DNA from 4 places in the Pantoea sp. S-LA4 genome. Region 4 is predicted to be linked to each of the others. Evidence: predicted binding sites of a transcription regulator. Region 4 holds the regulator's gene; each other region holds the start of a gene.

Region 1 (2,202 bases), 2.3 Mb from region 4:
AACCAGTCGACGCTAAATCCCAGCTTGCCCAGCCCCGCTTTGATACCGTCGCCAATTAAGCGATCGTCTTCTATCAGTAAAATACGCATCATTTCTCCCTGCGTTGATAGCGCTTTATACGAAGCAGACCACGGCTTGTACAGCTGATTTCGGCGAAAATTGCTTATTTTTACTTCTTAAGAAGCTGTTAAGAAGCCTATGGTTAACTGGGTTCAACAAAACGAAACACATCATGGAAAAGAGGTGACAAAATGAAAAAGCACGCTGCAATTTTAGCCGTCGTTATGCTGGCATCTGCCCCGGTTTTGGCTGCACAGCAAGGCGGTTTTACCGACCCTAATGCCCCGGCGGCGCAGACCCAGACGAAACAGGGCGGCTTCAGCGCCGACCACACCAGCGTGGTGACCGTGAAGCAGGCTGAAGATATGCGCGACGAAAGCTGGATCACCGTTCGCGGTAAGCTGGAAAAGCAGATCGGCGATGAAGATTATCTGTTCCGCGATCAGACCGGCACCATGAAAGTCGAAATCGACCACAAGCACTGGAACGGCCAGACTATCTCGCCTCAGGATACCGTTGAGCTGACCGGTGAGCTGGATAAAGATTTCAACAGCATCGAAATGGACGTTAAGCAGGTCAGAAAACTGCCTTAATCGCCGCGATCGGGACCGCTTCGGCGGTCCTTTTTTTTGCCCCGCTATCTGCCCTAATTCAAATTTCCCTCCGCGTGAGCGAAACGTTTCGATAACGATCACAAATTTCACTCTCCCCGATTGAGTTGCTGGCGGCTTTTCATACACTCCTGTCAGCGAAACGTTTCGCTGTGGAGTGAAAAGATGAAAAAAGGTCGCTTGTTAAACGCTGAACTCTCTCATGTGATTGCCCGCCTGGGACACACGGATACGCTGACGATTGCTGATGCCGGTTTGCCGATTCCGGCAGGACCGCAACGCATTGACTTAGCACTGACGCCGGGTACGCCCGATTTTATGCAGGTGGTCAATGCCGTCACGCTTGAGATGCAGGTAGAAAGCGCCCTGATCGCGGAGGAGATTAAGCAGCACAATCCGCCGCTCCATAGCGCACTGCTCGCCGTGCTCGAAGCCTTGCAACAGCACCAGGGGAATTGCATCACCATCAGCTACACCAGCCATGAACAATTCAAACAACAGACGCAGCGCAGTCAGGCGGTCATTCGCAGCGGAGAGTGTTCTCCGTTTGCGAATGTCATCCTGAGCGCCGGCGTCACCTTCTGAGGCCGCTATGCAACCTTTACTGCAGCTTAACGGCATTGAAAAATCGTTCCCTGGGGTGAAAGCCCTCAAGGGTGCCTCACTGAATGTCCGGGCAGGACGCGTGATGGCGCTGGTCGGTGAAAACGGTGCCGGTAAATCCACCATGATGAAAGTGCTTACCGGGATCTATCAGTTTGATGCCGGTTCGCTGCACTGGCTCGGCAAAGAGACCCGGTTCAATGGCCCTAAAGCCTCACAGGAAGCGGGCATCGGCATTATCCATCAGGAACTGAATCTGATCCCCCAGTTAACCGTGGCGGAGAATATTTTCCTCGGTCGTGAATTTGTTAACCGTTTTGGCCGCATCCAGTGGACGCGCATGTATGCCGAAGCGGATGCCTTGCTGAAGCGGTTAAATCTGCGCTTCAACAGCCACAAGCTGGTGGGCGATCTGTCGATTGGCGATCAGCAAATGGTCGAAATTGCCAAAGTTCTGAGCTTTGAGTCGCAGGTGATCATCATGGATGAACCGACCGATGCGCTGACGGATACCGAAACGCTGTCGCTGTTTCGGGTAATCAATGAACTGAAGGCGCAGGGCTGCGGCATCGTCTACATCTCGCATCGCATGAAAGAGATCTTTGAGATCTGCGATGACGTCACGGTGTTTCGTGACGGCCAGTTTATTGCGGAGCGTCCGGTCAGCGAACTGACCGAAGAGAGCCTGATCGAAATGATGGTCGGCCGCAAACTGGAAGATCAATATCCGCATCTCGATCAGACTCCGGGCGAAGTGCGGCTGAAAGTCGACAACGTCAGCGGTCCCGGCGTGCATAACGTCAGTTTCAGCCTGCGCAAAGGAGAGATTCTGGGCATCTCCGGACTGATGGGCGCGGGCCGCACTGAACTGATGAAAGTGCTCTATGGCGCGTTGCCGCGTCATCAGGGCAGCCTGTGGCTCAGCGGT
Region 2 (2,202 bases), 1.5 Mb from region 4:
CTGGTCGTCGGTGAAGCGCACCGGCAGCCCGTTACGCAGCACGCCTTTTTCGGTCAGGATCAGCCCAACCAGTTTTTCTGTGCCGCGTTCACGCTGGAGTTCCAGTGCTTCACGGCCGATAAAAGCCCGGTCAGCAGGCTCCCAGCTCACCGTCCAGCCCATATTGGCGGCCAGCGGAGAAACGCCTTCATCCATCTCCTGACCGTAAAGGTTCATGCCCGCTTCCAGCCGCAGCGTGTCGCGCGCGCCCAGCCCGGCCGGCCTGACGCCGGCGGCCAGCAGTCGCTGCCAGAAATCGGCTGCCTGCTCTGCCGGTAATGCAATTTCATATCCCGCTTCACCGGTATAGCCGGTAGTGGCGATAAACAGCCCCTCCGCCTCAACGCCAAAGAACGGCTTCATACCGGCCACCGCCTGCCGCTGTGCGTCGCTGAACAGCGTCTGCGCTTTCTGCTGCGCCTGCGGACCCTGAACGGCAATCAGCGCCAGGTCGTCACGTTCGGTCAGCGTAATGCCGTAGCCCTCGGCATGCCGGGCGATCCAGGCGAGGTCGTTCTCACGGGTGGCGGAGTTCACCACCAGCCGGAAAAAATCTTCGCTCATAAAGTAAACAATTAAATCGTCAATGACGCCACCCGACGCATTCAGCATGCCGGTGTAGAGCGCTTTGCCGGGCTGGGTCAGTTTTGCCACATCATTTGCCAGCAGGTAGCGCAGAAACTCGCGGGTACGCGGGCCTTTCAGGTCAACAATCGTCATGTGGGAGACATCAAACATCCCGGCGTCATTACGCACCGCATGATGCTCGTCCATCTGGGAGCCATAATGCAGCGGCATCATCCAGCCATGAAAATCGACCATGCGGGCGCCGCAGGCCTGATGCTGTTCAAATAGAGGTGTTTGCTGAGTCATAACCATCCTGTGCAGAAGCGAGTGAGTAGCAAAGCGCGCCGGAAACGGTGCCGACGCAAACGTTCTCTTTAGCCTGACGTTACCACCGAATCTGACGATTAACCATAAGCAAACCGGGGTCGAAAGCTGATGCACAGCCTAACCAGGATTCCACATCGACAGGATAAAAAACTGCGATTTTGTGATTAATCACGCAATAAATGCAGGGAGGTTGAATATACCCAGCAAATTTATGCGAGAAGCCGTTCAGGATGTTAAAAAAACACCGTGACGGTTTGGCAACCGAATAAGAAAAAGTAATGCGAATTGCGCGGCAAAATTAGAATAAATCAAACGAAGGGCAATGGTGGTGCGGCGCTGCATTGTGATGGTGCAGCGCGGATTTCAGCGATAAAAAAGGCCAGCAAATGCTGGCCTGGTAGTGAGCGCTGACGCTGCGTTTATCGCAGCCACGCCGGCAGATCATTCAGGCCCATCGCCTGCTTCAGCATCAGCGGTTTGACGCCCGGCAGGCTGTCCGCCAGCTTGAGGCCAACGTCGCGCAGCAGCTTTTTGGCCGGATGAGTGCCGGAGAACATTTCGCGGAAGCCCTGCATGCCAGCCAGCATCATCGCAGCGCTGTGCTTACGGCTGCGCTCGTAGCGGCGCAGGTAGAGGTGCTGTCCGATATCTTTACCCTGCTGGTGCAGACGGCGAATCTCGCCAATCAGTTCAGCCGCGTCCATAAAGCCCAGGTTGACGCCCTGCCCTGCCAGCGGATGAATGGTGTGGGCCGCATCGCCCACCAGCGCCAGACGATGCGCGGCAAAGTTGCGGGCATAGCGCGCCATCAGAGGGAAGGTTTTGCGCTCGCTCTCCAGCTGGCACAGGCCGAGCCGCATATCAAACGCCACCGACAGCTGCTGGTTGAACAGCGCTTCCGGCATCGTCTCCAGCCGGCTTGCTTCCTGCGGCGACAGCGACCAGACAATCGAACTCAGATGCGGGTCCTGCATCGGCAGGAAAGCCAGGATACCGTCACCATGAAACACCTGACGCGCCACTGCGTCGTGCGGCAGCGCAGTACGGACGTTGGCGACCAGGGCGTGATGATCGTAATCCCAGAAGGTCAGCGGAATATCTGCTTTGTTACGCAGCCAGGAGTTGGCCCCGTCAGCGGCAATCATCAGACGCGCCGTTAACATGCTGCCATCCTGCAGGGTAATAAAGGCTTCATTGTCGCCAAACGCCACCTGCTGCAGCTGTGAGGGCGCCATCAGCGTGACGTCGCTGCAGACGCTGGCGCGTTGC
Region 3 (2,202 bases), 1.4 Mb from region 4:
TGCCGCTGTCGCTGCTGGTGATCTGGCTGGTGGTGCGGAAGATCACCCGCGATCTGCAGGTCGCCTCGCGGCAGATCGCGGCGCAGGAGACGCATCATCCGCACAATGTCTCACCGGAAGGCTTGCCGGATGAGATCCTGCCGCTGGTTGCCGCGTATAACGCGTTGCTGAATAAGCTGCGCGAGGCCTGGTCATCCCAGCGGCAGTTCCTGGAAGATGCCGCTCACGAACTGCGAACCCCGGTCACCGCTGTCACGCTGCAGCTGGAGAATCTGCGTCAGCATATTCAGCCGGGCGAGGCCAGCCGGCAGTTCAGTCAGCTCGAAGCGGGCGTGACGCGTACCCGTCACCTGGTGACCCAGTTGCTGAACGTCTCCCGTCAGGAAGATCAAAGCGTGGTGGCCAGCATTGAGCAGATTGAACTGGAAGATCTGCTGAAAGAGAGCATTGAGCAGTTGATGGTGGTGGCCGATAAACGCGGCATCGATATCGGCTTTAACGGCTCGACCCAGTATCGCCTGCAGGCCAGCCGCTCTGAACTGCGTAGCCTGTTCGACAACCTGATTGGTAACGCCATGTTGCATACGCCGGAAGGGAGCCTGGTGGATGTTCTGCTGCATCGGGTGGCGGGCAAGACGGTGGTGGATATTGTCGATAACGGACCAGGTATGCCGGAATCCTTTATTGAACGCGCCTTTGACCGTTTCACCCGTTCCCCTGACGTTAAAGCGCAGGGCAGCGGTCTGGGTTTATCGATTGTGCGCAGCGTTGCGCAGAAGCATCAGATTCATGTCGCCCTTTCCAATTGCCTGACGCCACAGGGTGCAATTTGTGGTTTGCAGGTCCGCGTCACTTTTCCCTGATCCCGCACGTTTGATCGCGAACCAGACAACGTAAACGGTTGCCTGGTTCCGTTCGATCACCGCCATTATTGTGAAGCACGTCACATTTTCACTGAATTGTAATGCAACACTTTTTGACAAACGTGAGCAAAATCTATTTTCTATCGCTATGTTGCAGGCACGCTACGCGGGCTGGAAACTGGCTGTTATGTCCTGAATAACTCACTCCCCACCCCGGGATCGACTTCTCTCTGACTGCGCCTGCTGTGCAGCGGTCAAAAGCATGTGGTTAATGATAATGAAATTCAAAACGTTGATAGCAGGTGCCGTACTGGCATGTTCCTGGACGGGTGTTGCGCAAGCCGCTGATAGCGATCCGCAATATCTGTCCGACTGGTGGCATCAGAGCGTAAACGTGGTGGGCAGCTACCACACGCGCTTCGGGCCGCAGTTTAACAACGACGTTTATCTGGAATATGAAGCGTTTGCCAAAAAAGACTGGTTCGATTTCTACGGTTATCTCGATCTGACCAACTTCTTCGGCGCGGGTAACAGCAACGCCAACGGTATTTTTGACCACGGTTCGCCGATGTTTATGGAGATTGAACCGCGCTTCTCGATCGACAAACTGACTGGCACCAGCCTGGCCTTTGGTCCGTTCAAAGAGTGGTATTTCGCCAACAACTACATCTACGACATGGGCCGCAACAGCGATAACCGCCAGAATACCTGGTATATGGGTCTGGGCACCGATATCGATACTCACAGCGATGTGGGTCTGTCACTGAACGTCTATGCCAAATATCAGTGGGAAAACTACGGTGCGGCAAATGAAAACAGCTGGGATGGCTATCGCTTCAAGGTGAAATACTTTGTGCCGATCACCACGCTGTGGGGCGGTAACCTTGGCTATGTCGGCTTCACCAACTTTGACTGGGGTTCCGATCTCAACGAGAAAGGCGGTTCGTCGCGCACCAGTAACTCAATCGCTTCAAGCCATATTCTGTCGCTGGGTTACGATCACTGGCACTTCTCAGCCGTGGCGCGTTACTTCCACAATGGCGGTCAGTGGGCGGATGGGCAGGAGCTGAACTTCGGTAACGGTCCGTTTGAAGTGAAATCGACCGGCTGGGGTTACTACCTGGTGGCGGGTTACAACTTCTGATGAGCGGGCGGCTGGCTGCAAGGCTGGCCGTGCTCAGGCGACCCTAAAACGGCGCCGCTGTCACCGGCGCCGATCCCGCATCCTGCTTTATTCCTGCGGCTTCACCACGTTGATGCGCCACGGAATGCCGAACTGATCGATAAACATCGCAAATCCATTTGACCAGAACGTCTCCTGCCACGGGGTCGTCACTTT
Region 4 (2,202 bases):
GGCGCGGGCAGTTAAGTATTGCGGTGGACTGTATCGTCAAGCCGCAGCGTACCCGACAATTAGTGAAGGATTTTTACCGGCACTTTCCTGACATGGAGTTGCACATCAGTTATGAAGTGTTCAACGGCGTCTGGGATGCGCTGGCGGATGGCCGGGTGGAGGTTGCTATCGGCGCGACTCAGGCGATCCCGGTCGGCGGCCGCTTTGCCTTTCGCGATATGGGGACGCTCAACTGGCGCTGCGTGGTCGCGAACCACCATCCGCTGACGGAAGTGAGCCAGATAGATGACGATACCCTGCGCAGCTGGCCGTCGCTGGTTCTGGAAGATACTTCGCGCGCGCTGCCACGCCGGATGACGTGGACGCTCGACAACCAGCGTCGGCTGGTGGTGCCGGAATGGCAGACCGGGCTGGATTGCGTACTGGCGGGATTGTGCGTGGCGATGGTGCCTGGTCATCTGGCCCGGCCGTTGCTGGACAGCGGCGCGCTGGTGGAGCTGACCCTGCCGGTGGCTTTTCCGGAGAGTCCCTGTTGTGTCAGCTGGGCGGAAGATCGCGCATCACCGGCGACCGGCTGGTTACTCAGCTATCTGGGTGATGCGCAAACGCTTAATCAGGAGTGGTTAAGCGAAGATTAACGGCGGTAGTCGCGGAACGGACCATCAGCTACGGAACGACGTTCAATCAGGGTTGGATGCACTTCGATGGTCTGAGAAATCTCACGTTTGCTGGTGATGCGATCCAGCAACATCTCCAGCGCTTTCTCACCCAGCTGCGCTTTCGGCTGATGAACGGTGGTCAGCGCCGGCGCGAAGTAGCGCGCGTTGCGCACATTGTCATAGCCGATCACCGAAATGTCCTGCGGCACGCGCAATCCCATCTCATCGGCGGCGCAAATCGCCCCCATCGCCATGATATCGCCACCACAGAACACCGCGGTCGGGCGCTGTTTCTGCGACAGGATCTGCTGCATTGCCTGATAGCCCGATTCAGGTTCAAAGTCACCCTGGACAATCCACTCGGCACGCGGCTGAATACCCGCTTCTTCCAGCGCCTTCAGGAAGCCGGCGTGACGTCCGCCTCCGGTGTTGCGCTCCATCTGGCCGGGGATGGCGCCAATCTCGCGATGGCCACGCTCAATCAGATAACGCCCGGCGAGATAACCGCCCTGAAACGCATTGTCCAGCACCGTGTCGGTAAAGTCGGCGCGGGATTCGCCCCAGTCCATTACCACCATCGGGATGTTACGGTTCTCTTCCAGCATTTTCAGCAGATCGTCCGGATACTCAGAGCACATCACCAGCAGCCCATCGACGCGCTTTTGCGCCATCATGCTGAGATAGGCGCGCTGCTTCTGCAGATCATTGTGCGCATTACCCAGAATCAGGGTATAGCCTTTGTCGAAACAGTGGTTTTCCACTGCTTCAATAATTTCAGCAAAGTAGGGCGCTTCGCTGGAAGTCGCCAGCAGGCCCAGCGTTTTGGTGTGATTCACCTTCAGGCTGCGCGCCACGGCGCTGGGCGAATAGTGCAGTTCCTGAATCGCCTGCCAGACGGCGTTGCGCGTCTCTTCAGCGACAAAACGCGTTTTATTGATGACGTGCGAAACGGTGGTCGTTGAGACGCCGGCGCGTTTTGCCACATCTTTAATTGTTGCCATTAAAATCGGACTCCAGGGCTTATCTAACGCAATGATAAGCATAATGTTAAACGTTTGCGTCTGCTCAGGGTTTTCTGCGCAATTATGCAGGTTTTCTGACCGGTAAACAGGGCGACTGGCGGGTAATGAGCGCCTGAAAAGAGAGCAAACGGAACCGGGGCTGCGCGCGTTGCGCAACAAAGGCAGGATTCTAACAAGGCTGGGCGGATAAAACGAGATTTTTACCCGGTCCTGTGGGAAAATGGCTTAACCCCACAAAAATTGTGACTAAGGAGAGTTAAATGAGTACCGATTTGAAACTGGCGCTGATGACTACCGTCGGCTGCCTGCTGATGATTGTCGCTTTTAGCTTCACCGCGATTCTGCACTGATCGAAAAAGCCGGGCATGGCCCGGCTTTTTGCTGTCTGGCGATCGCTCAACGGCTGCGTTAGCGAATGGTCTTTGGCGTCATGACCCGACGCGCACCAATATAGTGGCGCTGCCAGTAGTCTTCACCCAGCGCACTGATCTGAATATCTTTGCCGGTACGCGGTGACTGAA

Evidence for each region. The regulator PurR, encoded in region 4, represses purine synthesis genes. The targets are predictions, from matches to a motif close to CANGCAAACGTTTGCNTG.
Region 1: a site for PurR is predicted at 807-824, ahead of rbsD (D-ribose pyranase). Genes of this name have one in related genera too.
Region 2: a site for PurR is predicted at 965-982, ahead of gcvT (glycine cleavage system aminomethyltransferase GcvT). Genes of this name have one in related genera too.
Region 3: a site for PurR is predicted at 891-908, ahead of ACX3P5_RS01350 (nucleoside-specific channel-forming protein Tsx). Genes of this name have one in related genera too.

What each region holds. Positions count from the first base shown of each region.
Region 1 is NZ_JBTLRC010000002.1:3,785,486-3,787,687, reverse strand. It holds gene qseB (quorum sensing response regulator transcription factor QseB) at 1-89, opposite strand, end outside; gene ACX3P5_RS18685 (YgiW/YdeI family stress tolerance OB fold protein) at 252-653, shown strand; gene rbsD (D-ribose pyranase) at 837-1,256, shown strand; gene rbsA (ribose ABC transporter ATP-binding protein RbsA) at 1,264-2,202, shown strand, end outside.
Region 2 is NZ_JBTLRC010000002.1:3,037,751-3,039,952, forward strand. It holds gene gcvT (glycine cleavage system aminomethyltransferase GcvT) at 1-912, opposite strand, end outside; gene ubiI (FAD-dependent 2-octaprenylphenol hydroxylase) at 1,353-2,202, opposite strand, start outside.
Region 3 is NZ_JBTLRC010000002.1:100,310-102,511, reverse strand. It holds gene ACX3P5_RS01355 (sensor histidine kinase) at 1-863, shown strand, start outside; gene ACX3P5_RS01350 (nucleoside-specific channel-forming protein Tsx) at 1,141-2,007, shown strand; gene yjdN (VOC family metalloprotein YjdN) at 2,095-2,202, opposite strand, start outside.
Region 4 is NZ_JBTLRC010000002.1:1,495,118-1,497,319, forward strand. It holds gene punR (DNA-binding transcriptional activator PunR) at 1-638, shown strand, start outside; gene purR (HTH-type transcriptional repressor PurR) at 635-1,660, opposite strand; gene cydH (cytochrome bd-I oxidase subunit CydH) at 1,942-2,031, shown strand; gene ACX3P5_RS07850 (C40 family peptidase) at 2,090-2,202, opposite strand, start outside.